3 regions of the Rhizobium sp. PP-F2F-G48 genome follow, and region 1 is predicted to be linked to each of the others. Evidence: predicted binding sites of a transcription regulator. Region 1 holds the regulator's gene; each other region holds the start of a gene.
The links. The regulator PhoB, encoded in region 1, activates phosphate uptake and scavenging genes when phosphate is short. The targets are predictions, from matches to a motif close to TGTCATNNANCTGTCAT.
Positions count from the first base shown of each region.

Region 2: the regulator PhoB is predicted to act here: its motif matches at 2,784-2,800, upstream of C8J36_RS12530 (1-acyl-sn-glycerol-3-phosphate acyltransferase).
Region 3: the regulator PhoB is predicted to act here: its motif matches at 6,556-6,572, upstream of C8J36_RS06715 (esterase-like activity of phytase family protein).

Region 1 covers NZ_SLVH01000003.1:573,727-583,524, reverse strand. Annotated here, with positions in the region: gene C8J36_RS10750 (substrate-binding domain-containing protein) at 1-462, shown strand, start outside; gene pstC (phosphate ABC transporter permease subunit PstC) at 605-2,089, shown strand; gene pstA (phosphate ABC transporter permease PstA) at 2,086-3,408, shown strand; gene pstB (phosphate ABC transporter ATP-binding protein PstB) at 3,423-4,238, shown strand; gene phoU (phosphate signaling complex protein PhoU) at 4,294-5,004, shown strand; gene phoB (phosphate regulon transcriptional regulator PhoB) at 5,197-5,880, shown strand; gene C8J36_RS10720 (GcrA family cell cycle regulator) at 6,025-6,594, opposite strand; gene C8J36_RS10715 (aspartate aminotransferase family protein) at 7,034-8,233, shown strand; gene argF (ornithine carbamoyltransferase) at 8,332-9,249, shown strand; gene C8J36_RS10705 (Hsp33 family molecular chaperone) at 9,458-9,798, shown strand, end outside.
Region 2 covers NZ_SLVH01000004.1:277,662-287,459, forward strand. Annotated here, with positions in the region: gene leuC (3-isopropylmalate dehydratase large subunit) at 1-505, shown strand, start outside; gene C8J36_RS12520 (TraB/GumN family protein) at 639-1,733, opposite strand; gene C8J36_RS12525 (tyrosine recombinase XerC) at 1,769-2,704, opposite strand; gene C8J36_RS12530 (1-acyl-sn-glycerol-3-phosphate acyltransferase) at 2,844-3,788, shown strand; partial or broken gene C8J36_RS12535 (DUF5680 domain-containing protein) at 3,778-4,250, opposite strand; gene C8J36_RS12540 (primosomal protein N') at 4,402-6,618, shown strand; gene C8J36_RS12545 (DUF4345 domain-containing protein) at 6,715-7,101, shown strand; gene C8J36_RS12550 (F0F1 ATP synthase subunit delta) at 7,357-7,917, shown strand; gene atpA (F0F1 ATP synthase subunit alpha) at 7,917-9,446, shown strand; gene C8J36_RS12560 (F0F1 ATP synthase subunit gamma) at 9,496-9,798, shown strand, end outside.
Region 3 covers NZ_SLVH01000002.1:434,336-444,133, forward strand. Annotated here, with positions in the region: gene C8J36_RS06685 (SulP family inorganic anion transporter) at 1-112, opposite strand, end outside; sul1 at 187-244, opposite strand; gene aspS (aspartate--tRNA ligase) at 401-2,191, opposite strand; gene C8J36_RS06695 (multicopper oxidase family protein) at 2,450-3,868, shown strand; gene rnd (ribonuclease D) at 3,983-5,128, shown strand; gene C8J36_RS06705 (DUF2000 family protein) at 5,159-5,566, opposite strand; gene C8J36_RS06710 (AraC family transcriptional regulator) at 5,565-6,458, shown strand; gene C8J36_RS06715 (esterase-like activity of phytase family protein) at 6,688-8,001, shown strand; gene ppx (exopolyphosphatase) at 8,075-9,595, opposite strand; partial or broken gene C8J36_RS06725 (RNA degradosome polyphosphate kinase) at 9,608-9,798, opposite strand, start outside.

The sequences.
Region 1 (9,798 bases):
GCTTCCGGCGCTGAAGACGTCATCAAGGCTGCCGTTTCCGACGCCAAGGAACAGGCCCGCACCTGCGTCGCCGTTCGCAAGGACGGCAAGGCTGTCGACATCGACGGCGACTACACGGAAACGCTGGCCCGTATCGCTGCCAACAAGAACGGCATCGGTGTGTTCGGCCTCGCATTCTATGAAAACAACGCCGACAAGCTGAAGGTCGCGACCGTCAACGGCGTCGTTCCGTCCACGGAAACGATCGCTTCCGGCGAATATCCGGTTTCGCGCCCGCTGTTCTTCTACGTGAAGAAGGCCCATCTCGGCGTCATCCCCGGCCTGAAGGAATTCGTTGAATTCTTCCTCGACGACCAGATGGTCGGCCCGGAAAGCCCGCTGGCTGCCTACGGCCTCGTTGCCGCACCGGATGCCGAGCGCGAAGCTGACCGCAAGGCCTTCACCGACGGCACGATGCTGTAATCGACCTGGATCCGGAGACAAAATCTCCCAGGATCATCCGGCACGGCGCACAACAAGCGCCGTGCCGGAACCCCAACGTTCGAATGGCCGGCGTCCGATCTTGCAGCATGCGATGTCGTGAAACGACCGGGGGACCCAGACCATGAGCGCTTCTCTCCTCTTTTTTCTCGTTCTTCTCGTCGGCGCATCCGCCTTCGTGATGGGGCGTTCGCGGGCCATGGCCACGGCCGGTGGCAAGCTGTCCTCGCTGCATTCCCTGCCCGGATATCACGGAAGCTACGCCGCCATCTGGGCTCTGCTGCCCGCCCTCGTCGTTCTCGGGGTCTGGCTGGTCGCGGCCCCGCCGATGATCGATCGCAGCGTCCTCTTCCATCTTCCGACCGAAGTCCTCAACCAGGGCAGCGCGCCCGCGGAGCTTGCGCTCGGGCAGGTCAAGTCGGTCGCCCGTGGCCTGGCGCTTCTCTCGGACACTGAGCGCAGCGCGCTCGACAGCGGCGCCATCAATCTGCGCGACGCCATGGCCGCCAAGGGCATTCCGCTGGCCAGCGCCGGCGAAGCCTGGATGATCGAGTCGGCGACCGATTTCAACCGGATGACCGCAAACAGCCACCTGGCCATGGCCGGCGTCGTTCTGCTGCTCGCCATCGGCGGTGCCGTTCTGGCGCTTCGCGGCATCTCCCAGCGCTTCCGGGCGCGCAACCGCGTCGAGCAGGTCATTCTCGGCGGCCTGATCCTTGCCTCCTCCATCGCCATCCTCACGACGATCGGCATCATCGGCTCCATGCTGTCGGAGGCCCTGCGCTTCTTCGCGTCGGTCTCGCCGATGGAGTTCTTCTTCGGAACAGTGTGGGATCCGCGCTTCGCCGCAGCCGGCCAGGCGGGACAGGCGGGGCAGTTCGGCCTTCTGCCGCTTCTCGCCGGCACGCTCTACATCGCCTTCGTGGCCATGCTGTTTGCGGTGCCGATCGGCCTCTTCGCGGCGATCTACATGGCGGAATACGCCAACAACACCGTGCGGTCGGTCGCCAAGCCCCTGCTGGAGATTCTCGCCGGCATCCCGACCATCGTCTACGGCTTCTTCGCCCTCGTCACGGTCGGTCCTTTCCTGCGGGATATCTCGGGCCAGTTGAACGGCCTCGTCACCGGCAACTATCAGAGCTTCATCCAGGCACAGAGCGTTCTCACGGCCGGCATCGTGATGGGCATCATGTTGATCCCCTTCGTGTCCTCTCTGTCCGACGACATCATCACGCAGGTGCCCCGGTCGTTGCGGGACGGATCGCTCGGGCTGGGCGCCACGCGATCGGAAACCATCAAGCGCGTCGTCCTGCCTGCCGCTCTTCCCGGCATCGTCGGCGCCCTTCTCTTGACGGCCTCCCGCGCCGTGGGCGAGACGATGATCGTGGTGCTCGCAGCGGGCGTGGCGGCGCGCATGCAGCTCAATCCCTTCGAGCCGATGACCACGGTCACGGTGAAGATCGTCAACCAGCTGACGGGCGACCTGGAGTTCACCTCTCCGCAGACCCTCGTCGCCTTCGCGCTCGGCATCACGCTGTTCGCCATCACGCTCTGCCTCAACATTTACGCGCTCTACATCGTGCGCAAATACCGGGAACAGTACGAATGACCGACATGACCACATCTCTCGCCGGTTCATCGCCGCGTCCCGCCGTCAGCCGTCGCGATATCGGCATCAAGCGCCGCTACGCCGCAGAACGCCGCTTCCGGGCCTATGGCATCGGGGCGATCTCCATCGGCATCTTCTTTCTCGGCCTCCTCCTCTGGACCGTCGTCTCCAAGGGCTATACCGCCTTCCTGCAGACCGAGATCGTCCTGCCGATCACGTTCAGCGAAAAGGTCATCGATCCGAAGAACGAACGGGCGACCAACCCCGCCAAGCTGATGACGGCGAACTATCCACTGCTGGTGCGCGATGCGCTCGTGCAGAAGCTGGGCATCGATCCCAACAACCGCGCCGACGTCAAGCTGGCGACCGATATGGTCTCGGCCAGCGCCCGCACGCAGCTCCGCGACGTCGTCGTCGCCAATCCGGCCATCATCGGCCAGACGGTGCCGGTGGCGCTGCTCGCCGAAGGCAATATCGACTCGGCCAACAAGGGCCAGATCGACGTGACGGTCGATGAGGCCAACCGTAAGGTAAAGGACAAGCAGCTCGCCTGGATGCAGACGCTCGCGCAGGACGGGGCGATGACGAAGTCCTTCAACACGGGCCTCTTCACCTCGGGCGCCTCGTCGCGGCCGGAAGCCGCCGGCATCGGCGTCGCAGCGCTCGGCTCGCTCTACATGATGCTGATCGTTCTGGCGCTCGCGCTGCCGATCGGGGTCTCCGCCTCGATCTATCTCGAAGAGTTCGCGCCGAAGAACAAGCTGACCGACCTCATCGAGGTCAACATCAACAACCTCGCGGCCGTTCCTTCCATCGTCTACGGTCTGCTCGGCCTGTCGATCTTCATCAACTTCGCCGGCATGCCGCGCTCGGCGGCTCTCGTCGGTGGCCTCGTCCTCACGCTGATGACGCTGCCCACCATCATCATCGCCACGCGTGCCGCGCTGAAGGCGGTGCCGCCGTCCATCCGGGCCGCAGCCCTGGGCCTCGGTGCCTCGAAGATGCAGACCATCTTCCACCATGTCCTGCCGCTTGCCATGCCGGGTATCCTCACGGGCACCATCATCGGCCTTGCGCATGCGCTCGGCGAGACCGCACCGCTGCTGCTCATCGGCATGGTGGCCTTCGTGGTCGATTTCCCGGGCTCGCCGCTCGAACCTTCGACGGCTTTGCCGGTCCAGATCTACATGTGGGCCAACGAAGCCGAACGTGCATTTGTCGAACGGACCTCCGGCGCGATCATCGTGCTCCTGATTTTCCTGGTGGTCATGAACCTGGGCGCAATCCTGTTGCGGCGCCGCTTTGAACGACGCTGGTAGTGAGGTAGAGAATTATGAACATGATGTCAGAAGCGACTCTCGAAAAGGCGGTCGATCAGAAGATGAATGCTGTCCCTCACAAGATGATCGGCAAGGATGTGTCGGTCTACTACGGCGAAAAGCGCGCGCTGTTCGACGTGAACCTCAACATCCGCGAGAACACGGTCACGGCCCTGATCGGCCCGTCCGGCTGCGGCAAGTCGACCTTCCTGCGGACGCTCAACCGCATGAACGACACGATCGATCACTGCCGGGTGACCGGCAAGATCACGCTCGATGACGGCGATATCTACGATCCCTCGATCGACGTCGTCGAACTTCGCGCCCGCGTCGGCATGGTCTTCCAGAAGCCGAACCCGTTCCCGAAGTCGATCTATGAGAACGTGACCTACGGGCCGAAGATCCACGGTCTGGCCCGCAGCAAGGCCGAACTCGACGCCATCGTCGAGCAGAGCCTGCAGAAGGCCGGCCTCTGGAACGAGGTGAAGGATCGCCTGCACGAATCCGGCACCGGCCTCTCTGGCGGCCAGCAGCAGCGTCTCTGCATCGCACGCGCCGTTGCCGTCAGCCCCGAGGTCATCCTCATGGACGAGCCTTGCTCGGCGCTCGATCCGATCGCCACTGCCAAGGTCGAGGAACTGATCCACGAACTGCGCGCCAACTACACGATCGTGATCGTCACGCACTCCATGCAGCAGGCCGCCCGCGTTTCGCAGCGCACCGCCATGTTCCACCTCGGCAATCTCGTCGAGGAGAACGATACCGACAAGATGTTCACCAATCCGGATGACCAGCGCACCCAGGATTACATCATGGGACGCTTCGGCTGATCGGTCGCCCGACCGACAGCGAAGCGCCCGTGACCGAACTCCAAGGACAGGATCCATGGCAACCCATATCGTATCCGTCTATGACGAAGACCTGAAATATCTCAGCCGCCGCATCTCCGAGATGGGTGGCCTTGCCGAGCAGATGGTCGCGGAATCCGTACGCGCCCTCGTCAACGCCGATCTGGGTCTCGCCCAGAAGGTCATTTCCGACGATGTCGTGCTCGACGATGCCGAACGCCAGATCGGCGAAAAGGCGATCGTGACGATCGCCAAGCGTCAGCCGATGGCGGCCGACCTGCGCGAGATCATGGGATCGATCCGCATCGCGGCCGATCTCGAGCGCGTGGGCGACCTTGGCAAGAACACGGCCAAGCGCGTTATCGCCGTGTCCAGCGCCAGCCTGCCGCGCCAGCTGTCCCGCGGGATCGAGCATCTGGCCGAGCTGACGTTGATGCAGCTGAAGGAAGTGCTGGATGTCTACGCCTCCCGTTCGGCCGAAAAGGCCAAGGCCATCCGCGAGCGTGACGGCGAGATCGACGCGATCTACACCTCGCTGTTCCGCGAACTCCTGACCTATATGATGGAAGATCCGCGCAACATCACGCCCTGCACGCATCTCCTGTTCTGCGCCAAGAACATCGAACGCATCGGCGACCACGCGACCAACATCGCCGAGACGATCTACTACATGACGACCGGCGCGCAGCCGCTCGGCGAACGCCCGAAAGACGACTCGTCGAACACCGTCGGCGCACTCGCCACCTGAGCGAACGGCGCAGGAGGGAAACGCTCCTGCGCCCATCGTCTCCGGTCTTGAACGCGGTCGATGCCTCGGTTGAGGGATCGGCGGCCGAAAGGGCGGTTTCCCGCCGCCATGCCTGAACAGTCAACGATGATCGCCGCCTTCGGGTTCTGGCGAAAGCCTCGTCATGCGACGAGGACACTACGGAGTCCAGAAATGCAGCCGAAAATTGCCGTTGTCGAAGATGAAGAAGCCCTGAGCGTTCTCCTGCGGTACAATCTCGAGGCCGAAGGCTTCGACGTCGATACCATCAACCGGGGCGACGAGGCGGAAGTCCGCTTGCAGGAACGGCTGCCGGATCTCCTGATCCTCGACTGGATGCTGCCCGGCGTGTCCGGCATCGAGCTTTGCCGGCGCCTGCGCCAGCGCAGCGAGACCGAGCGCCTGCCGATCATCATGCTGACGGCGCGCGGCGAAGAGAGCGAGCGGGTTCGCGGCCTTGCCACCGGCGCCGACGATTATGTCGTCAAGCCGTTCTCGACGCCCGAGCTGATCGCGCGCGTCAAGGCCATGCTGCGCCGCGCGCGTCCCGAAGTGCTGTCCTCGCTGTTGAAGTGCGGCGACATCGAGCTCGATCGCGAGACGCACCGCGTCCATCGCAAGACCCGCGAAGTCCGCCTCGGCCCGACCGAGTTTCGCCTGCTCGAATTCTTCATGGCCTCGCCCGGCCGCGTCTTCTCGCGCTCGCAGCTTCTCGATGGCGTCTGGGGGCATGATATCTATGTGGACGAGAGGACCGTCGACGTCCATGTCGGTCGCCTGCGCAAGGCCCTCAACTTTTCCAACATGCAGGACGTCATCCGGACCGTCCGCGGCGCGGGTTACTCGCTGGAAAGCTGAACGCTTGCATCTTTAGAGCTGGGAACGCATCGTTCCTGGCGCGCGGCGATCTTCCCAGATTGACAGTAAGGACAAATGAAATCGCCTTCTTCGCAGAACGAAGAAGGCGATTTCTTTTTTTGCTCTGTCTGAAAACGCGGACCCTTATCGGGCGCGACGGCGCTCGGCCGAGGGCTGGTAGGCAAGCTTGGCGTGGAAGGTGCAATAGGGCGAGCTATCCGGCGAGTCATTGCCGCAGAAGTGAAACTCGTCCTTCATCGGGTCGCCGATCGGCCACTTGCAGGTGCGGTCGGTGAGCTGCGTCAGAACCAGCTTGCGCGACATCGGCACGACGACATTGCTGCCCGTTGCGCCGGCGCCGCTACCGGTGACGGTCAGTGCGGTTTCCGGCGCGAAGACGCTTTCGGAATCTTCGATGACGTTCATCGCGTTGACAGGACGGGCCATCGGACGCTGGGGAACGGCGCGGGGAGCCGCGTTGGCAACGATGGCTTCCGGTGCTGCCGGGCGTGCGGCGACGACGGGACGCTTCGGACGGGTTGCGCTCGGCGAGGCTCCGCCTGCCTTTGCGCGGCCGGGGAGCGACAGGCGGTGAACCTTGCCGATGACCGCATTTCGGCTGACGCCGCCGAGCTGCGCCGCGATCTGGCTCGCGCTCAGGCCTTCGGCCCACAGCTTCTTCAGTCTCTCTACCCGCTCGTCAGTCCAGTTCATTGTCGTCTCCATTCCAGGCATACGGAAGGACGAATCCCTCACCGCGCCCCGGATGGCTCCGAAGCTGCAACGCCTTGACTCTTCTGGTGACTAGGTCCGCCGCATGCGTCTAGCAATTCCTTGCTAACCTAGAGACGGGGTGACTCCGTGACAAGAGTCCGGGGAATCGACCCGAATCGATTTTTGGGTTTTCCCCAACTTGCTGCCGTTGCGTGATATATTTGCAAGGTCTTTTTGCCGGAAAGCATCGCGCCCGGAAAACGCATGCCAGACCCGTATTTCCGGGACTTTTGTTGACAGCGGCACCTGAAAAACCGATAGTGCGCTCGCCGCCGTCAGGGCGGTATTTTTCATTTCGGGCCGGCACTGCCGGTCCCTGCGAAAACGGATCGAACCTTCCCCGCAAAGCGCGTGCGGACAGGACGAGGAGATAGGCACGATGGCCGAGGCAACCCCGCTTTACGAGACCTACATGCGTGCGCCGCTGCGCTTCGAGCGCGGCGAAGGTGTCTGGCTGGTGGCGGAAGATGGCGCGCGCTATCTCGATTTCGCCGCGGGCGTGGCCGTCAATTCGCTCGGCCATGCGCATCCGCATCTTGTTGCAGCGCTCAAGGACCAGGCCGAGAAGGTCTGGCATCTGTCGAACCTCTACGAGATCCCCGGCCAGGAAAAGCTTGCCAAGCGGCTGACGGACAACACCTTCGCCGACAAGGTCTTTTTCACCAATTCCGGTGCCGAAGCTCTGGAATGCGCCATCAAGACGGCGCGTCGCTACCAGTTCGCCAAGGGGCGGCCGGAGCGTTTCCACGTCATCACGTTCGAAGGTGCCTTCCATGGGCGCACGCTCGCGACGATTGCGGCCGGCGGCCAGGAAAAATATCTCGAAGGCTTCGGCCCGAAGGCACCCGGCTTCGTCCAGGTGCCCTTCGCCGATCTCGACGCCGTCAAGGATGCGATCACCGAAGAGACTGCGGCGATCCTGATCGAGCCGATCCAGGGCGAGGGTGGTATTCGCCCGGCCTCCAAGGCCTTCCTGCAGGCGCTGCGCGCGCTTTGCGACGAACACGGCCTGATGCTGATCTTCGATGAAGTCCAGTGCGGCGTCGGGCGGACCGGCAAGCTGTTTGCCTATGAATGGTCCGGCATCGCGCCAGATATCCTCGCAGCTGCCAAGGGCATTGGCGGCGGCTTCCCGCTCGGCGCGTGCTTGGCGACGGAAGAGGCTGCGTCCGGCATGGTCGCGGGCACGCATGGGTCCACCTATGGCGGCAATCCGCTGGCCATGGCCGTCGGCAATGCCGTACTCGACGTCGTTCTCGGCGACGGCTTTCTCGAGCATGTGCGCGACGTCGCGCTGGTCTTCCGTCAGGGGCTCGCATCGCTTGCCGATCGGTTCCCCGATGTGATCGAGGAAATCCGCGGCGAAGGCCTCATGCTCGGTATCAAGGCCGCCGTGCCCTCCGCCGAATTGCTGAAGGCGATCCGGGCGGAGCGGATGCTGGCCGTTCCCGCAGGGGAAAACGTCATCCGTCTGCTGCCGCCGCTGATCACCAGCGCGGAAGAAGCCCGTGAAGGCCTTGCCCGCATCGAGCGCGCCAGCGAAACGCTGACGACGGTCAAGCAGCGCGCGACGGCGTAACGTCAAACCCCGCCACCATACCTCGGCATCGACCGACACCCAGGCCCGGGCAGGGAGCTGAAAGCCCCGACGGGACAAGGACAGGACACCGCATTTTCATGGCTGATACCCGGCACTTCCTCGATCTCTCCGCCATGTCGGCGGAGAACCTGCGCTCGATCATCGATGATGCCCGGGTGCGAAAGGCAGCGACCAAGGCCGGGACCGCGGAAAAGCCGCTGGCCGGCAAGATGCTCGCCATGATCTTCGAAAAACCTTCGACCCGGACCCGCGTGTCGTTCGATGTCGGCATGCGCCAGCTCGGCGGCGAGACGCTGTTCCTGTCGGGCACGGAAATGCAGCTCGGCCGTGCCGAGACCATCGGCGATACGGCCAAGGTTCTCTCACGTTACGTCGATGCCATCATGATCCGCACGACGGATCACAGCCGTCTGCTTGAGCTTGCCGAACACGCGACCGTTCCCGTCATCAACGCTCTGACGGACACGACGCATCCCTGCCAGATCATGGCCGATATCATGACCTTCGAGGAGCACAGCGGCCCGGTGAAGGGCAAGACCATCGCCTGGACAGGGGACGGCAACAACGTGCTGCATTCCTTCATCGAGGGGTCGGCCCGCTTCGGCTACACGATGAAGATGGCCGTACCGCTCGGCTCCGAGCCCGACGACAAGATCCTCAATTGGGCGCGCAACAATGGCGGCAATGTCGTGTTGTCGCACGATGCGGAAAAGACCGTCGCCGGTGCCGATTGCGTGGTGACGGACACCTGGGTGTCCATGAACCAGGAGCACCGCGCCCGCGGCCACAATGTCTTCCAGCCCTATCAGGTCAATTCTGCCCTGATGTCGAAGGCGGACGAGAACGCGCTCTTCATGCACTGCCTGCCGGCACACCGCGGCGAGGAAGTGACCGACGAGGTGATCGACGGTCGTCAATCGGTGGTGTTCGACGAGGCGGAGAACCGCCTTCATGCCCAGAAGTCGATTCTCGCCTGGTGCCTGGGCGCTCTCTGAGCCGCGGCGCTCGGCGCACAAGGCCGAAACCTTGAAAACCGGCATCCGGCCACCGATCTAGGTGCAAAGCGGAATGCCACGGTTTTTTGCTGGCATTTCATATCAATCCAATAGAATGGAGTTGCGGCTTGCGATTCCCGGACCTGTCCGGGGCGCCGTCATCTGCGTTCGGGCTCGCCGCGGCGGGTCTTGCATCAGGAGCATGGACATGGTGGACAAAGGACCAGATCTCGGCGAATTCGGTTATGCGGGCGATGACCGCGTCGTACCCTTCCAGGTGGAAGGTCTCGACGTGCGCGGTCGCGCGGTCCAGTTGGGCCCGATGCTGGACGCGATCCTCGAGCGGCACAACTATCCGCTCCCGGTCGCACGCCTCGTGGCGGAAACGGTGGTGCTGACCGTGCTGCTCGGAACCTCGCTCAAATTCGACGGCAAGCTGATCATCCAGACGAAGAGCGATGGCCCGGTCGATCTCGTGGTCGCCGACTTCTCGACGCCGGATCGCGTGCGGGCCTATGCCCGCTACGACGAAGAGGCCTTGGCGAGCGC
Region 2 (9,798 bases), on a different contig from region 1:
GGTTCAAGGCGTCGTTCCCAATCCGGACGAGATCCAGGACGAGAACAAGCGTGCCTCCAAGTGGCGCGCGCTCGACTATATGGGCCTGAAGCCGGGCACGAAGATCACCGACATCGCGGTCGATCGCGTGTTCATCGGCTCCTGCACGAATGGCCGCATCGAGGACCTGCGCGAAGTCGCCAAGGTCGTCGAGGGCAAGACGGTGGCGTCGACGGTCTCCGCGATGATCGTGCCGGGTTCGGGCCTCGTCAAGGAACAGGCGGAAGCCGAAGGCCTCGACGTCATCTTCAAGGCGGCCGGCTTCGACTGGCGCGAGCCGGGCTGCTCCATGTGCCTGGCCATGAACGACGACCGGCTGAAGCCGGGCGAGCGTTGCGCCTCGACCTCCAACCGCAACTTCGAAGGCCGCCAGGGCTTCAAGGGCCGCACGCATCTGGTCTCCCCGGCCATGGCGGCAGCTGCAGCCGTTGAAGGTCATTTCGTCGATATCCGCACTTGGCAGTAGATCAGAACGGGCAGTAAGTCGGAACGGGCAGTAAACCGGAACGCGCAGTAAGCCGGGCCGTTCCGCCGTTCACGACATGAAAAAGCGCCGCTTCCGGTCTCCGGAGGCGGCGCTTCTCTTTGTCCGGCAGGGATCAGCGCAGGACGGTGAGCGTGAAGCCCTGTTTGCGGAGGAGTTCGACCACGCCTTCCGGCCCCGGCAGGTGCAGGGCGCCGACCGCCATGAAGACGTTGCCGGCGTCGAGGCTCGGACCGGCGCGGGTGGCCATGACATGGTTGCGATCGGTGACGATGCGCTGTTCGAAGGCAATTGATTGCTGTTCGGAGTCGCTGTCCTCGACGGTTTGCGAAGCGGCCTTCAGCATGGGCATGATGGTTGCGATGCGGCCCTCAAGATAAAGATCCGTGGTGGTCTCCATGGCATCCTCGACGAGCGAGCCCAGTTTGAGCGTCTCGACCAGAGCCGAAATATGAAAGGCGATCGGCAGGCCGTCGATTGCGCGGATCTGCTCGACGATGGTTTCCAGACCCTTGAGCGTCTTGCCCTGCGACACTGCGTCCTGCGCCAGTTTCTGGTCGAGAAAGCGCGCGCCACCGGCTTTCCGGCTCAGTTCGCAAGGCGGCAGGGAGACGAAGCTTGCGATCATCCACGGCTTCATGCGGGCGACGGTGGGCAAAGGCAGACCGCGGGCTTTCAGGCCCTCGGTCAGGATCACTTTCTGGTCGGCATCGAGATAGGTTTCGATCGTGCTGCCATCGGTGAACATGGTGAGGCTCGGGTCCGAAAGCAGCGCAATCCGGGCCTTCGTCTCGTCGAGAACCTCGTCGGATTCGACGATGACGGTGGCGGCACCTGCAAAGGCGTCCGGCGCACCCTCCGGCATGGCGAGCACGCGCGGGTCGGTGACGTGCATGGTGCCCAGGAGATAGGACGCGGGAATGCCCGGCTTCTCGATCTTCCAGAACTTGCCCATCCCGTTGACCACGCGCGCGGCCTCGGCCTCGACGCTCTTGACGCGGGCCGGATCGGTTGTTGCCCAGCCTTCGAGAAGGTTGACCCCCTTACAGGCTACCTCTTCGGCATGGGCGCGGCCGATCGTGACAAACCCGGCGACGAGCGCGGCCAGCAGCAGGACGGGCAGGAGGGCCGCGAGAGAAACGAGGCTGTCGAGCAGGAAACGGCCAAGAGGCGCGGAAGGGGGGCGGGTCGTCGGGGTCGTGGCTCGCACGGGTCGTCCTTTTCTTGGCGGTCGCAGGCGTCGCCTCAGGCGCGGGGATGAGCGCGGTCGTAGATGTCGAGCAGGCGGGCGGAATCGACGCCGGTGTAGATCTGGGTGGTGGAGAGGCTCGCATGACCGAGCAGTTCCTGGATGGTGCGCAGATCGCCGCCGCCGGCCAGCAGATGGGTGGCGAAGGAGTGCCGCAAGGCATGGGGCGTTGCCGTGTCGGGCAGGCCGAGCGCGCCGCGCAGGCGCTGCATCTCGCGCTGGATGATCGCCGGCTGCAGAACGCCACCCTTGGCGCCGCGGAAGATCAGGTCGTTGCCCTCGGCGGCATAGGGGCACAATGCGAGATAGCGGTTCACGGCATCGAGCGCCGGTGCGATCAGCGGCACGATGCGGGTCTTGCCGCCCTTGCCGGTGACGCGCAGCGCGCGCGGCGTGCCCGCGACATCGTCGGCGGTGAGGCCGAGCGCTTCGGAAATGCGCAGGCCGCAGCCGTAGAGCAGCGTCAGAACCGCCTCGTTGCGCGCGGCGATCCAGGGCTCCTCGCTCAGCTGCGCGTCGCTCGCCACCACGGCCAGCGCGTCGGTGTCGGTCAGCGGCTTCGGCAGCGATTTCGGCTGTTTCGGCGAGCGAACCGCGCCGGCGCCGGCGGCGTTGACCAGTCCCTTGCGCTCCAGGTGGCGCAGGAAGGAGCGCAGGCCGGCAAGGCCGCGGCCAAGGGTGCGGGCGCCCGCGCCGTCCCGGCGTCGGGTGGCGAGGAAACCGCGCAGGTCGCCTGGCCGCAGCGCCTTGATGTCCGAGAGTTTCGGCGGGCCGGCGAGATGTCCGGTGAGGAAGGCGAGGAATTGTCGTGTGTCGCGCTCATAGGCTTCGATCGTGTTGTCCGCCAGCCGTCGCTCGTTCGCCAGCGCCTTCAGCCACGCTTCCCGCTCGGCCATCAGCACGGCATCGCCGATTACCAGAAACTCGTTCATGTCAAACCTGTCGCCTGCCCTGTCGGCATCAAGTCTGGGCGCACAGGTCTTGCCGAATTGCTAACATCCCCTTGGAATCCGTCATCGCTCAATCATATTCTTTTGCGATAGCTATGCGAGGCGCGGCGGCGGGACGATCATGACAAGACGAGGTTCGGCAGGCGGTCTCACTGGTTTCGCGGAAGCGGTGTCGCTCGTCTCGCACGGCCAGCCCGGCCATATCGTGGACACGCTGATTGCCGAACGCGGGCAGCGGATCGTCCATCACCCGCTCTGGCCCGTCATGCGGCCGGCGCTGTACACGCTCCTCAACTACCGCAAGGCGCTCGAATTTGCCAACGGCGTCGCCAATCTGCCCGGCTTCCAGGCCTTTCAATATCTGAGCGACACGCTGTCGCTGAACATTCGCGTGGCGCATGAGGAGCGGATTCCGTGGACCGGCGGGTTTCTCCTCGTCAGCAACCACCCGACCGGTATTGCCGACGGCGTGGCGGTGTTCGACCTTCTCAAAACCCGCCGGCCGGACATGATGTTCTTTGCCAATCGCGATGCGATCCGGGTCAATCCACGCTTCGTCGAGATGGTCATTCCGGTCGAATGGCGCGACGAGCACAAGAGCAAGCTCAAGGCACGCGAAACGCTGCAGGTGACGAACCGCGCGATCGCGGAAGGAAAGGCGACCGTCCTGTTTCCCTCCGGCCGCATCGCCTACTGGGCGGACGGCCGGCTGAACGAGCGGCCCTGGAAGACCTCCGTCGTCGGCTTTGCCCGCAAGCACAACCTCGCCATCCTCCCAGTCCACATGCAGGCCCGCAATTCCGGCTTGTTCTACTGGCTGGCGAAGTGGTCGACCGAGCTGCGCGACATGACCGTGTTCCACGAGCTGCTCAACAAGAAGGGCAATGTCTTCGACATGACCGTCGGCCATCTCATTCCGCCGGAGGCGCTGGACGGAGATACGGCCGAGGTCACCCAAGCCCTGGAGCAGCATACGGTGACCGATCTCGCACGCAATGGCGATGCGGTGTTCGAGCCGATCGTCTGCCAGCCAAAGCCGGCCGGTTGCAACCGTCTCACGGTTTGATCAGGCCGCCGTGGTAATCGAGCCTGTAGACCTCGTTCTCGCCGACGTGGATCCGCTCAATGCCGATAAAGCTCTCCAGGTTCGCGGTGCTCCGATCTGTGTAATCGTAGATGCCCGAGCGATGGTCATATTCTCCGAGGAAACGCCCGGTCCGGTACAGCGCCGATAACGCGTCGCGGATAACGGTGCCGGCTACGACCGCGTCGATGAGGTCGGGCAAAGGACACGGCCATAATAGTTCATGGCCCATACCGGCTCACCCTTCCACCAGACGACCTCCTGTCCGAGGAAATCCGTCCCGCCGAAATAGCTGTCGAGATAGCGCCATGCTCCGCGTTCATACGCGATATCGTGGGAGGCCGGGCGGCATGCGGCAGATGGCACATTGTCGCCGACATAGGTTTTCGATTTGGCTTCCACTATAAAATCGAGCAATGCATCCATGATAGCGCCCTTGAACATAAAGTGAACAAAATGGACTGTATGACAAACGCCCTATCCTTCAAGTGAAATTTCTGGGAGACGCACGGGCATTCTCAGAGGCGCCGGGCGTGGCGGGAGCAAGGGCTGCGGCTCTTTTCTTTCCGGTCTCGGGCGGGCAAGGTCAAACGCAATGACGGCCGATTCGATTGATCTGTTCGGGGACGAGGCGCGCCCGCACGCGCCGGGCAGGGTCGTGCCGGTTCTGGTGCCCATGCCCGCCGACAAGGCCTATTCCTATCTGGTGCCGGAGGGCATGGCGGTTCAGCCGGGGTCGATCGTGCAGGTGCCGCTCGGACCGCGACAGGTCGCGGGCGTCGTCTGGGACGCGATCGACGGGCCGGCCGTCGATCCGAAGAAGCTGAAAGCTATCACGCAGGTCTTCGACTGCCCGCCGCTTTCAAAAGATATGCGCGCCTTTCTCGATTGGGTCGCAGCCTACACGCTGTCGCCGCCCGGGCTGGTCGCGCGCATGGCGCTGCGCGTACCGACCGCGTTCGAGCCCGAGCCGATGGTGGAGGGGCTGCGGCTGACCGACCGGCGGCCGGACCGGATGACGCCGGCGCGCATGCGCGTGGTGGACATGGCGGCCGACGGTCAGTTCTGGACGCGCTCGGGCCTTGCCCATGCCGCCGGTGTCTCGGCCAGCGTCGTGGAAGGGCTGCGCTCCCAGGGCGTGTTCGAGACCACTTTCATGCCGCCGCCGCCGGTGGTGGCCGCGCCGGATGCGGATTATGCCGTGACCGACCTGGAGGAGATCCAGCGCGAGGCGGCGGACACGCTGATCGCCTCGGCCGCGCAGAAGGTGTTCTCCGTCTCGCTGATCGACGGCGTCACCGGGTCCGGCAAGACGGAGGTCTATTTCGAGGCGATCGCCGAGACGCTGCGGCAGGGCCGGCAGGTGCTGATCCTGCTGCCGGAAATCGCCCTGACGGCCGCGTTTCTCGATCGGTTCGAAAAGCGCTTCGGCGCAAAGCCGGCCGAATGGCATTCGGATCTCGCACCCCGCACCCGCGAAAAGGTGTGGCGGCAGGTGTGCGAGGGCGGCGTGCGCGTGGTGGCCGGCGCGCGCTCGGCGCTGTTTCTGCCGTTCGAGGATCTCGGCCTCATCATCGTCGATGAAGAGCACGACCCCGCCTACAAGCAGGAAGACCGCGTGTTCTACAATGCGCGCGACATGGCCGTCGTGCGGGCAAGGCTCGGCGATTTCCCGGTCGTGCTCGTGTCGGCGACGCCGTCGGTGGAAAGTCGCGTCAATGGCGCGGTCGGGCGCTACCGGCCGATCCATCTGCGCAGCCGTTTCGGCGCGGCGGCGATGCCCGATCTCGGGCTGATCGACATGCGCCGGCATCCGCCGGAACGCGGCGGCTTCCTGTCGCCGGTGCTTCTCTCGGCTATCGGCAAGGCGGTGGAGAAGGGCGAGCAGGCGCTTCTCTTCCTCAACCGGCGAGGCTATGCGCCGCTGACGCTCTGCCGCGTCTGCGGGCACCGTTTCCAGTGCCCCAATTGTTCGAGCTGGCTCGTGGAGCACCGGTTCCGCAGCCAGATCCAGTGCCATCATTGCGGCTATGCCGAGCGGACGCCGGAGGCCTGCCCGGATTGCGGCACGCTCGATCATCTCGTCGCCTGCGGGCCGGGCGTCGAGCGGATCGCCGAGGAGGTGGACCGGCATTTTCCGGACGCGCGCACCATCGTGCTCTCCTCCGACCTGATGGGCGTGAAGCGTCTGCGGCTGGAACTCGAGGCCATCGCCAAGGGCGAGGCGGATATCGTCGTCGGCACGCAGCTCGTCGCCAAAGGGCACAATTTCCCGATGATGACCTGCGTCGGGATCGTCGATGCGGATATCGGGCTTGCCAATGGCGATCCCCGCGCGGCCGAGCGGACCTTCCAGCTTCTGAGCCAGGTGACCGGCCGCGCCGGGCGAACCGGCCTGAAGAGCCGCGGGCTGCTGCAGACCTACCAGCCGCAGCATCCGGTGATGCAGGCGATCGTGTCGGGCGATGCCGAGGCCTTCTACGCGCGCGAGATCGGTGAACGGGAACGGGCGGTGCTGCCGCCGTTCGGGCGGCTTGCCTCCGTCATCGTCTCGGCCGATACGCGTGTCGACGCCGAGACGCATGCGCGCGGCCTGCGCCAGGCGGCGCCCCAGGTCTCCGGCATCACCGTGCTCGGGCCGGCCGAAGCGGCGCTGGCGCTCGTTCGCGGCCGGCACCGCTTCCGGCTTCTCGTCCATGGGCGGCGCAACAGCGACATGCAGGCCTTCATGCGGGCGATGATCGCGGCCGGGCCGAAGGTGCGCGGCTCGGTGGCCGTGCAGCTCGATATCGATCCGCAAAGTTTCCTTTGAGGCCTCACCCGCGCGATTCCCTTTCGCGCGCACATGCACTAGATCATGTCAGGCCGGCCTCCTGCCGGATGACGACAGGCGCATGGGATCGCGGCGATGGATCTGTATATACCGACGGAGACCGGCGAGTTCCTCGCCTTCCTCAGTGCCGTGGCGACCTGTGTCATGGGTCTGTTTTTCCTGTTCGCGCCGGGCCTCTCGTTCCGGGCGATGGGGCTCGCTCTGAAAGACGGCCGGCGCGGCGGCTATGCGGAGGCGCGCTCGACGCTCGGCGGCTTTCCGCTCGGTCTCGGCCTTGCCGCGATCGTGCTGGCCCAGCCGATGGTGTACCTCGCGCTCGGTTCGGCCTTTGCTCTGGCTGCTTTCGGACGCATTCTGTCCATGCTGTCGGACCAAGGTAACACGGTCGTGAACTGGCTCCTGGTTCTCGTGCAGATGGTGCTGGCAATCCTGCCGCTGGCCTATGTTTTCGGCTTCTTATAGAGCGCGGCCTGCCAATTACACCTCGCCGAGGTCATCACACTCCTGCTTTTGGGCAGAATTTGGCCCGAGGATCACGCAATCGCTCTCCTCGCGTGTTGCGAGTCCACTTTTCCTATGCTAGACGAACCCCGACTTCGTGGGGGAGCCGGGCCTGTCAGGCCAGGATGTCCTTGAGGATATAGCAACAAATTCAAAGTGTTCGGTTTTCGGGTTCTCCGAAGATCGCTCTTGGATCGCAGCAAGAGAAGCGCGCCCGTGGCAAATACGTCCGACCTGATTTCCGGTGTTGCAGAAAGATACGCGTCGTCGCTTTTCGATCTCGCGCAGGAAGCCGGCTCGGTGGATGCCGTGCAGGGCGATCTCGATCGCTTCCAGGCGATGATCGACGAGAGCGCCGATCTCAAGCGCCTCATTCTCAGCCCCGTCTTTTCGGCTGACGACCAGTTCAAGGCGATCTCCGCGATCGTCGCCAAGGCCGGCCTCACCGGTCTCGTCGGCAACTTCCTCAAGGTCGTCGCCCGCAACCGCCGTCTCTTCGCCGTCCCGGGCATCGTCCGGTCGTACCGCGAGACGGCCGCCCGCCATCGTGGCGAAGTTTCCGCCGAGGTCACCTCGGCCCATGCGCTGAGCGATCAGCAGCAGACTGAATTGAAGGCGGCGCTCAAGGGCGTCACCGGCAAAGAGGTGGCGATCAACGTCACCGTCGATCCGTCTATTCTCGGTGGTTTGATCGTCAAGGTCGGGTCCCGCCAAATTGACACTTCCCTTCGCACAAAGCTCTCGAGCCTTAAGCTTGCACTGAAAGAGGTCGGCTGATGGATATCCGCGCCGCGGAAATTTCCGCAATTCTCAAAGATCAGATCAAAAACTTCGGCCAGGAGGCTGAGGTCTCCGAAGTCGGCCAGGTTCTGTCCGTCGGTGACGGCATCGCCCGCGTCTACGGTCTCGACAACGTCCAGGCGGGCGAAATGGTCGAGTTCCCCGGCGGCGTGCGCGGCATGGCGCTCAACCTTGAAGCCGACAATGTCGGCGTCGTCATCTTCGGCTCGGACCGGGCCATCAAGGAAGGCGACACCGTCAAGCGCACCGGCGCCATCGTGGACGTTCCGGTCGGCCCCGAACTCCTCGGCCGCGTGGTCGATGCTCTCGGCAATCCGATCGACGGCAAGGGCCCGATCAACGCGTCGCGCCGCTCGCGCGTCGACGTCAAGGCGCCCGGCATCATTCCGCGCAAGTCGGTGCATGAGCCGATGTCGACCGGCCTCAAGGCCATCGACGCCCTCATCCCCGTCGGCCGCGGCCAGCGCGAGCTCGTCATCGGCGACCGCCAGACCGGCAAGACCGCGATCATTCTCGATGCGATCCTGAACCAGAAGGCCATTCACGACAACGGCCCGGAAAGCGAAAAGCTTTTCTGCGTCTACGTCGCCATCGGCCAGAAGCGTTCGACCGTTGCCCAGTTCGTCAAGGTGCTCGAAGAGCGCGGCGCGCTGCAGTATTCGATCATCGTTGCCGCAACGGCTTCCGATCCGGCTCCGATGCAGTATCTCGCACCGTTCGCCGGCTGCGCGATGGGCGAATATTTCCGCGACAACGGCATGCACGCGCTGATCGGCTATGACGATCTGTCCAAGCAGGCCGTATCCTACCGCCAGATGTCGCTGCTTCTGCGCCGTCCGCCGGGCCGCGAAGCCTATCCGGGCGACGTCTTCTACCTGCATTCGCGCCTTCTCGAGCGCGCTGCCAAGCTGTCCGACGAAAAGGGCGCCGGTTCGCTGACCGCTCTGCCCGTCATCGAGACGCAGGGCAACGACGTTTCGGCGTTCATTCCGACCAACGTGATCTCGATCACCGACGGCCAGATCTTCCTCGAAACCGACCTGTTCTACCAGGGCATCCGCCCCGCCGTGAACGTCGGTCTCTCGGTCTCGCGCGTCGGCTCCGCCGCGCAGGTCAAGGCGATGAAGCAGGTTGCCGGCTCGATCAAGGGCGAGCTTGCGCAGTACCGCGAAATGGCGGCCTTCGCACAGTTCGGCTCGGATCTCGATGCCTCGACCCAGCGCCTTCTCAACCGCGGCGCACGCCTGACCGAACTTCTGAAGCAGCCGCAGTTCTCGCCGCTGAAGACGGAAGAACAGGTTGCGGTGATCTTTGCCGGCGTCAACGGCTACCTCGACAAGATCCCCGTCAACAAGGTCGGTCCGTTCGAACAGGGTCTGCTGTCCTACATGCGCTCCGAAGGGAAGGGCGTGCTCGACACGATCCGCACCGAAAAGGCCATTTCGGACGACACCAAGGCCAAGCTCAAGGCGTCCATCGACGCTTTCGCAAAGACCTTCTCCTGATCGCCTGCTGAAAGACGCACCCGCAGACGCTACCTAGGACGGATACTGGATGCCTTCTCTTAAGGATCTGAAGAACCGGATCGCCTCCGTCAAGGCGACGCAGAAGATCACCAAGGCGATGAAGATGGTCGCCGCGGCGAAGCTTCGGCGTGCGCAGGAGGCGGCCGAGGCCGCCCGGCCGTACTCGCAGCGGATGAGCATCGTCCTGTCGAACATCGCCCAGGCGGTCGGCACCGACGATTCGGCGCCGCTGCTGATGACGGGTACCGGGCGCGACAAGACGCATCTGCTCGTCGTCTGCACGGCGGAACGCGGTCTCTGCGGCGGCTTCAACAGCCAGATCGCGCGTTTT
Region 3 (9,798 bases), on a different contig from region 1:
CCGAAAAGCCGATGGCCTCGGGAATGAGCGCCAGCGCCACGACGATGCCGGAGAGAATGTCGCCGCGAATGTTGGAAAACCATTCGCGACGATAGGTGGACAGTGAGATCATGGAGGGTACGTTTCGCAAACAGGAACGCACCAGCCGGGACGAGGTCCGAAGCGGTTATCAGGGCTGATGCTGTGCGTTGTCCGGCGGATCGGCGGCCGGAAGAGCCACCCGGGGATCACACCCGGGTCCGTTGTGATGGCGTTTCTTAGCCCGCAAAGGCCCGCAACGCAATGCCGAACTCCCCCCGCGTCCTTGAAACCGGCGAGGGTGACGGCTGCGGCAGCGAACGGAAAAGGGCGGCACATGGCCGCCCTTCATCGTCTCAGATCCCGATCCGCCTGACGCGGATCAATCCTTTTTCGGCTGCGGTACGACGCGGAGGGCGAGTTCGCGCAGCTGCGTCGGGGAGGCTTCGCTGGGGGCGTTCATCAGGAGGTCCTGGGCCTGCTGGTTCATCGGGAACAGCGAGATTTCGCGCAGGTTCTTGGCGCCGACGAGCAGCATGACCACGCGGTCGACGCCGAAGGCGCAGCCGCCGTGCGGGGGGGCGCCGTACTGGAAGGCGCGGTACATGCCGCCGAAGCGGTCTTCCACGTCCTGCTTGGACAGGCCGACCAGCTCGAACGCCTTGACCATCAGCTCCGGCGACTGGTTCCGGATGGAGCCCGACGCGATCTCGAAGCCGTTGCAGACGGCGTCGTACTGATAGGCCTTGATCGTCAGCGGGTCCTGGGTTTCCAGCGCCTCGAGCCCGCCCTGCGGCATGGAGAAGGGATTGTGGGCGAAGTCGACCTTCTTCTCTTCCTCGCTCCATTCGTAGAAGGGGAAGTCCACGATCCAGCAGAGCTCGAACCGGTCGCGATCGACGAGGTTCAGCTCCTCGCCGGCCCGCGTGCGGGCTTCGCCGGCGAACTTGTAGAACTTGGCGGGATCGCCGGCCACGAAGAAGCAGGCATCGCCCGCCTCGAGGCCGAGCTGGACGCGCAGCGCCTCGGTGCGCTCGGGGCCGATGTTCTTGGCCAGCGGGCCGGAGCCTTCGACCGTCTCGCCCTCGGCGCGCCAGAAAATATAGCCGAGGCCCGGCTGGCCGGTGGACTGCGCCCAGGCGTTCATCCGGTCGCAGAAGGCGCGGCTGCCGCCGGTCTTGGCCGGGATCGCCCAGACCTCGACCTTGGGGTTGGAGGCGATCATGTTGGCGAAGACCTTGAAGCCGGAACCGGCGAAATGCTCGGTCACGGCCTGCATCTCGATCGGGTTGCGCAGGTCCGGCTTGTCGGAGCCGTATTTGCGGATCGCGACGTCATAGGGAATGCGCGGCCAGTCCTTCGTGACCGGCTTGCCCTCGGCGAACTTTTCGAACACGCCTGATATGACCGGCGCCATCGTGTCCCAGACGTCTTCCTGCTCGACGAAGCTCATTTCCATGTCGAGCTGGTAGAATTCGCCCGGCAGGCGGTCGGCGCGCGGGTCTTCGTCGCGGAAGCAGGGCGCGATCTGGAAATAGCGGTCGAAGCCGGCGACCATCAGCAGCTGCTTGTACTGCTGCGGCGCCTGCGGCAGCGCGAAGAAGGTGCCGGGATGGATGCGCGACGGCACGAGGAAGTCGCGCGCGCCTTCCGGCGAGGACGCGGTGAGAATCGGCGTCGTGTATTCGGCGAAGCCCTCGGCGTTCATGCGGTTGCGCATGTCGGCGACGATCTGCGTGCGCTTGACGATGTTGCGGTGAAGCGTCTCGCGGCGCAGGTCGAGGAAGCGGTACTTGAGCCGCACGTCCTCGGGATAATCCGGCTCGCCGAAAATCGGCAGCGGCAGTTCCTTGGCGGCGGAGAGCACCTCGATGCCTTCGGCATAGAGCTCGATCTCGCCGGTCGGCATGGTCTTGTTGACCGTCTCGGCGGTGCGGGCCTTGACCCGGCCGTCGATGCAGATGACCCATTCGCCGCGCACGGCTTCCGCCGCCTTGAAGGCCGGGCTGTCGGGATCGACCACGACCTGGGTCAGGCCGTAATGGTCGCGCAGGTCGATGAACAGCACGCCGCCATGGTCGCGGACACGATGCACCCAGCCGGAAAGACGGACGTTCTGGCCGACATCGGTCTGGCGAAGGGCGGCGCAAGTGTGACTGCGGTAACGGTGCATGGGCGTGTCCTGGAACTGGCAAATGCCGCACGCGGGAGAACGTTTCCTTGTCCCGGCGGCGTCGAAATCGCGCGGAAAAGCGCATGACGGGTCCGATTTGTCAAGGCGGAGCCTGCCCGGAAGGCCCGATCTTGCACCGCGACCGGACCTGCGACACCCCCCGACGGCTCGCAAAGCAGGCGGGAAAGATGGACGCCGCAATTGCTGAACGGGCCGATCAAGTTTATGGAGGGGTCCTCCTCGCTTCCGGACGACATCATGCCCGCCCTCACCCGCCGAACGCTCCTCAAAGCCAGTGCCGCAACGGCGGCCTCCTTCGCGCTCGGCGCCGGCCTTGCCGCGCGTGCGGGCACCGCCGCACCTTTGACGCTCGACGCCCGGTTCGGTGCCGCAAGGCTTGTCGAAGGCGGCGCGGAGACACGGGTCATGACCTGGGCGCTCAGTGACGCGCCTTCGGCATCCGGCGACGCGCCTTCGGCATCCGGCGCACCGCCGATCCTGCGGATGAAACAGGGCCAGCCGTTCGCGGCAAAGCTTTCGAACAGCCTCGACGAGCCGACCACCGTGCACTGGCACGGGCTGCGCATTCCCAATGCCATGGACGGCGTGCCGGAGATGACGCAGCCTTACGTCTATCCCGGCGATGGCTTCGACTATGCCTTTACCCCGCCCGATGCCGGCACGTTCTGGTATCATCCCCATTGCAACACGCTGACCCAGATGGGCCACGGCATGACCGGCGTCATCGTCGTGGAAAATCCCGCCGATCCGGTCTTCGATGCCGAGATCGTGCTGAACCTGCGCGACTGGCGGCTCGGCACGGACGGCGGCTTCCTCGCGCCGTTCAAGCCGCGCGATGCGGCCCGTGGCGGCACCTATGGCACGGTGCGCACCGCCAACTGGCAGCGCGCCCCGCAGTTCGAGGCGCCGGCCGGCGGGCTGGTGCGGCTGCGGATCGCGGCCACCGACGTCACGCGCCTCTATACGGTCGGCATCGACGCGCCCGCCGCGGTCCTCGCGCTCGATTCGAATGCGCTCACGCTTCCCTCGGCGCTGGAGACGCTCGATCTCGGGCCGGGGCAGCGGGCCGACATCGTGGTGCGCATGCCGGATGGCGAGGGCGCGATCGTCACGCTCGGCAATCTGCGCGGCTCCAATCCCTGGACCATCGCAACGCTGGTCGCGCGCGGCTCCTCGCTGAAACGCGACCTGCGCGAGGCCGGGCCGCTCGCCGCCAATCCGATCGCGCAGCCGGACATTGCGGGCGCCCGGCGCATCCCGCTCGATGTCACGGCCACCGCCGAGCACAAGGCGGGAACAAGCCTCTGCGGCTCGCTCGGCTATACGTTCTGGGCGATCAACAAAGTGCCATGGCCGGGCGACACGCCGGACCCGATCGCGCCGCTGGCGGAGCTGAAGCTCGGGCAGAGCTACGTGTTCCAGATCGCCAACCGCACCCCGCATGCGCATCCGATCCACCTGCACGGGCTGACGTTCCACGTCCTCTCGTCCAACAAGCGCAGCGTGCTGCCGCCGCCGACGGACACGATCCTGCTGCAGCCGGACGAGCAGGCGGAACTGGCGCTCGTCGCCGACAATCCCGGCGACTGGATGCTCCACTGCCACATCATCGAGCACCAGAAAACGGGCATGTCCTCCTATCTCAGGGTCGTCTGAGACGGATCGGGGCCGGTGCGGAATCGCGGCTTTTTCGTGTCGCTCGGTTGACATCCCCGCACCAAAAGAGAAGAGAAGAAAACCCGCCTCCATATCCCCGGAGATCCGATGGACATTATCGATACGACTGCGGCGCTGCAGGCAGCCTGCGACACGCTGGCGACGGCACCTTATCTGACGATCGACACCGAGTTTCTGCGCGAGACGACGTTCTGGCCGCAGCTCTGCCTGATCCAGATGGCCGGCCCCGACATCGCCGTGATCGTCGATCCGCTCGCCAAGGGCCTCGACCTCGCCCCGTTCTTCGCGCTGATGGCCAATCCCGACATCATCAAGGTCTTCCATGCCGCGCGGCAGGACATCGAAATCATCTTCCATCTCGGCGGCCTCATCCCGCACCCGATCTTCGACACGCAGGTCGCGGCGATGGTCTGCGGTTTCGGCGACAGCGTTTCCTACGACCAGCTCGTCAGCCGCATCAAGGGCGAGCATATCGACAAGTCCTCGCGCTTCACCGACTGGAGCCGCCGGCCGCTGACGGACAAGCAGCTCGATTATGCGCTGGCCGACGTCACCCATCTGCGCGACGTCTACCACCACCTGAAAGCCGAGCTGGAGCGCGAAGGCCGCTCGCTGTGGCTGACGGAGGAGATGGCGGTGCTCGAATCGCGCGAGACCTACGACATGCATCCGGACGATGCGTGGCAGCGGCTGAAGATGCGGCTGAAGAAGCCGATCGAGCTTGCCGTGCTGCAGCGGATCGCCGCCTGGCGCGAACGCGAGGCACGGTCCCGCAACGTGCCGCGCGGCCGGGTGCTGAAGGACGACGCCCTCTACGAGATCGCCCAGCAGCAGCCGAAGGACGCCGAGGCCATGTCGCGGCTGCGCACGGTGCCCAAGGGCTGGGAACGCTCCAGCGCCGGCGGCGCCATCATCGAGGCGGTCAACGAGGCGCTGGCTCTGCCCAAGGCCGACATGCCCCGCCTGCCCCGCCAGAACCAGACGAGCGAAGGTGCCGCCGCGGCGATCGAACTGCTCAAGGTCCTTTTGAAGCTCGTCGCCGAGAAACAGGGCGTCGCCGCCAAGATCATCGCCAACAGCGAGGACATCGAACGCATCGCGTCCGAAGGCGAGAAGGCCGATGTCGGCGCGCTGAAGGGCTGGCGGCGCGAGCTGTTCGGCGAGATCGCGCTGAAGCTGATCAATGGCGACGTGGCGCTGCGCTTCGTGGACCGCAAGATCGAGACCGTCGAACTCTGATCGCAGCCGCCCGCGCCGGGCAGGACGGCCTTACGAATGCAGCTTTGCGCCCTTGATGATCTTGTCGGCGATCTTCTTGTCGGCATGCAAAGCGAGACCGACGATATTGGCGGTATCCGGTGCGAAATCCGCAAACACCGCCCGGTTGGCGGCGTCGTGCCCGGTGGCAAACATCTCCTCGATATAGAGCGACGTGCGGACCTCGCGTTGCAGCGTGCGGGCGAGAATCGTGCGCAGCAGGTCCGGCCCCGCCGACAGGACGATGACCGGCTGGACGCTCAACGCGTTGTAGACGTTGCCGGCCGCATCGCGGTAGGCTTCGCCGATCAGATCGGGCTTTGCGCCGACGATGCCGCTTGTCAGAAACGCGGTCACGTTCAGCTTCTGCCAGACGGCGAGATCCTCGCGCAACACGATGACGAATTTGGTATCGAACATGACGGCGAACTCCATTCTCGGCTATAGGGCGCCGGATGCACCCGATGCGTCTCTAGCCGATCGCGCGGGCGGCGATCTTGAACGTTCGTGCGGATCGCCGGTGACGGACCGCATCCGGATCGCGGAGGGCACCGGCATCGAGCGCATCGAGGCCGCCTTTCGCGGCAATGCCTTTGCGCCGCACAGGCACGACACCTATGCGCTGGGCCTGACGCTGCACGGCGTCCAGACGTTCCGCTATCGCGGCGAGGTGCGCTACAGCGCGCCGGGCAACATCATCGTGCTGCATCCCGACGAGGTGCATGATGGCGGGGCAGCGACGGAGGACGGGCTGCGCTACCGGATGCTGTATCTGCCGCCGGAACGGCTGATCGATGCGCTCGGCAGCCGGGATCTTCCCTTCGTGGCCTCGCCCGTGTTGTCCGACCCGTCGCTTGCGGCAAGCCTTGCGGATGCGATGCGCGATCTCGATGGCGAACTCGACGACCTCCACTGCGCCGAACTGCTCAGCGCGGTCGCCGACGGCCTGTCGCGGCATGCGCGGCGGGGGACCGCCGCGGGCGTGCGGATCGACGCGGCGGCCGTGCGGCGGGCCTGCGACTTTCTCCACGGCGCGCACGACCGGCCGGTCACCTCGGCGGATCTGGAAGCCGTGACCGGGCTCGACCGCTTCGCCCTCGCCCGCCAGTTCCGCGCCTGTCTCGGCACGAGCCCGCATCGCTACCTGATCATGCGCCGGCTGGAGCAGGCGCGCGCGCTCATCCGAAAGGGGCGTCCGCTCGCCGACATCGCGCTTGCGACCGGCTTTGCCGATCAGGCGCATTTCACCCGGCACTTCAAGACGGCGCATGGACTGACGCCCGGCCGCTGGGCCGCCCTGTCGCGGGGGTGAGGCCTCGATCGCCGCGATGGCGAAGCGCGTCCCTGCGCTTTCCCCGCGCTTGCCCTGCGCTTGCCCTGCGCTTGCCCGGATCGGGGCGTCACGCATCTGTCACCAAACCGTCGCGCCAACATCATCCGGCCCACGTACTCGCTGTCCCGTTGATTTCATGACCGAGGGCACCACGATGCAATTCCTAGCCACCGCGACACTGGCACTCCTGCTGGCCTCCACGGCCCAGATGGCGACGGCCCGGGCGGACGACCGTCCATTTCCGGCTAAGCTTGCCGGACAGGCCGTGCTGCCGGCCGACACCATCATCAAGGCGCCAGCCGATGCGCCGGAGCATCTGCAGACCTCCGGCAAGTTCACCACCGCGGATCGCAAGCGCGCCACGGCGCTCGCAACGGTTCCCGGCAAGGACGGCGTTCGGCCGACCGGGCTGTCGCTACCGTTCGACGGCCAGCCGATGCAGGGCTTTTCCGGCATCAAGTCGGTCGGCGACGGCACGTTCTGGACGCTGTCGGACAACGGTTTCGGCTCCAAGCTCAATTCGAGCGACGCCATGCTCATGCTCCACCATATCCGCATCGACTGGGCCGACGGCACGGTCACGCCGCTCGAAACGGTGTTCCTGTCCGATCCCGACCGGAAGGCCCCCTTCCCGATCGTCCTGGAGGGCGCCGCGAAGCGCTATCTCACCGGTGCCGATTTCGACATCGAATCGATCCAGCCGGTGGCCGACGGATTCGTCATCGGCGAGGAATTCGGCCCCTGGGTGCTGAAATTTACCCGCGACGGACACCTGACCGACGTGGTGCCAACGGTCTCCGAGGCGACGCCGGTGACGTCGCCGGACAATCCGGTCCTGACAGTGCCGGCCGATCCGTCGAAGCCGATGCCGGCCTTCAACCTCAAGCGCTCCGGCGGCTTCGAGGGCCTCGCCCTGTCGCCGGACGGCACGAAGTTTTACGGCCTGCTCGAAGGCCCGATCTGGACAGACAAGGCGACCGTCGAGCAGGCGGACGGCCACCCGGCCCTGCGCATCCTGGAACTCGACGCCGCCAGCAAGGCCTGGACGGGTCGCAGCTGGCTCTATCCGCTCGCCGCCGGCGGCGAGGCGATCGGCGATTTCAACATGCTGGACGACAAGACCGCGCTGGTGATCGAGCGCGACAATGGCGCGGGCACGCCCGACAAGGCCTGCGCCGACCCCAAGGCGCCGAAGCCCGACTGCTTTGCCACCCCGGCCAAGGTGAAGCGCGTCTACAAGATCGAGATGAGCGCGGCGAATGTCGGCAAGGCCGTGCGCAAGATCGGCTATATCGATCTGTTGAACATCGCCGATCCCGACGGCAAGAACCGGCAGGGCGGCACCAAGGGCGTCTACGGCATGCCGTTCGTCACGATCGAGAATGTCGACCGGATCGACGAGACCCATATCGTCGTCGGCAACGACAACAACCTGCCCTTCTCGGCCGGTCGCGCGCTCGACAAGGCCGACGACAACGAGTTCGTGCTGCTCGACGTGGCCGAATTCCTCAAGGCCGAATAGGGTCTCCACCGGTCTCGAAAACAAGGGGAGGACGGTGCTGCACCGTCCTCCCCTTTGTGTCTGAGACGATCCCCTATTCGAACCGGAACGCGATCCGCTTGCCGGTCTGCTTGGCCAACTGCTGCAGGCGGCCTTCCAGGCGTTCGCCGGCAAATTCGCTGTAGGCCGCGGGCACCACGAAATCGAGATCGGTATTTGCAGCGGCGGACGGCTTGATGGTGAGGTTGCGGACGACGCCCGGCATGGAGGCGGAGAAGAGATAGGCGACGCGCAGCAGCGCACCGAGGATCTTCGCCAGTTCCAGCATGCGCGCCGGGGTGATGGCCGACAGCGGGCTGGTGGCGCCGGTGTCGTTGAGGCCGTCATGCCGGTAGTAGTTGGCGAGCGCGATATAGGCGCGGCCGGCATGGGTGATGCCGGAAAAGGTGGAATGGGCGATGATATTGAGCGCCTGCAGGCCGCGATAATCGGGATGCGCGCGCCAGGAAATGTCGGCGAGCAGGCAGGCGGCCTGCCGGTAGCGGGCCTCTTCCTCGGTCTCCTCGACGCCGAAGGCCGGCAGCACCCGGCCCGTCCACTGTGCCAGCTCGCGGGCATGTTCGGGCGAACGGGCGCGCAGGATCGCGAGTTCGGAGGCGGCGGTGAGCAGCGGATCGGCATTGCGGGCCTGTTCGGACAGCAGCGAGAACAGGTAGCCCTCGCGCACGCCGAGCGCGGAGAACGAGATGCGGGCGGGCTTCAGCAGCGCGATCGTCTCCTGCAGCGCGATCGCGCCATAGGGCAGAAGATTGCGGCGGCTGCGGGAAATCGCCGCGAAGGCCGGGATCTTGATGTCCTTCGGCTCGATGACCTCCGGCAGGAAGCTCATCGCCTCGTCATAGCTCATCTCGTAGCCCTGCATCATGTGCAGCGGATAGTCGCTGAGTTCCATATGCAGCTTGGCGATGGAGCGCCATGTGCCGCCGACGGCGTAGAAATTGCGCCCGGCGCCGCGTTTCAGCACCTCGACGTTCTTCACCGTCTTCCGGACATAGGCGCGGGCCCGCTCCAGCGATCCCCCGGCATGTTCCGACAGGCGGATGCCGCCGAGCGGCAGGGTGATGCCGGTGCCGATGGTGCGGCCGACGACATCGACCAGCTCCAGCGAGCCGCCGCCGAGATCGCCGACGACGCCGTCCGGATCATGATAGCCGCTGACGATGCCGAGCGCGGAGAAATAGGCCTCTTCCTCGCCGGAGAGGACGCGGATCTTCTGGCCGAGGATCAGCTCGGCGCGGCGGATGAAATCGGGACCGTTGGAGGCATCGCGGGCCGCCGCCGTCGCCAGCACGAAGCCGGTGGAGGCGCGCGCCTGGGTCGCCAGCGCCTTGAAGCGGTGCAGCGCCTTCAGCGCCCGCTCGACGCTTTCGGCATCCATCTGGCCCGTGGCATCGATGCCCTTGCCAAGACCGCACATGACCTTTTCGTTAAAGAGCACGGCCGGCGAACGGTTGAGCCCCTCATAGATCACGAGCCGGATCGAGTTGGAGCCGATATCGACGACGGAAACAGGAGCGATGCCAGGCAAGCGCCCCTGAGCTTCGGATTCTACCATACGGGTCCAGCTTTACTTTCTGCGGTCGCTGTCCCAGCCGGCGATAACCTTGGGCGCACTCGACTTCAGGGCCTCGCCCCGGCCCGACAGGCTGGGATTGGTCATGAAATAGACTTGCGCATTGAACGGCTCGCTGTCCTTGGACACCGAGATCCGTCGCGAGGTGCCGTCCTCGAGAATTTCGTAGCTCTGCTGGTTATCGA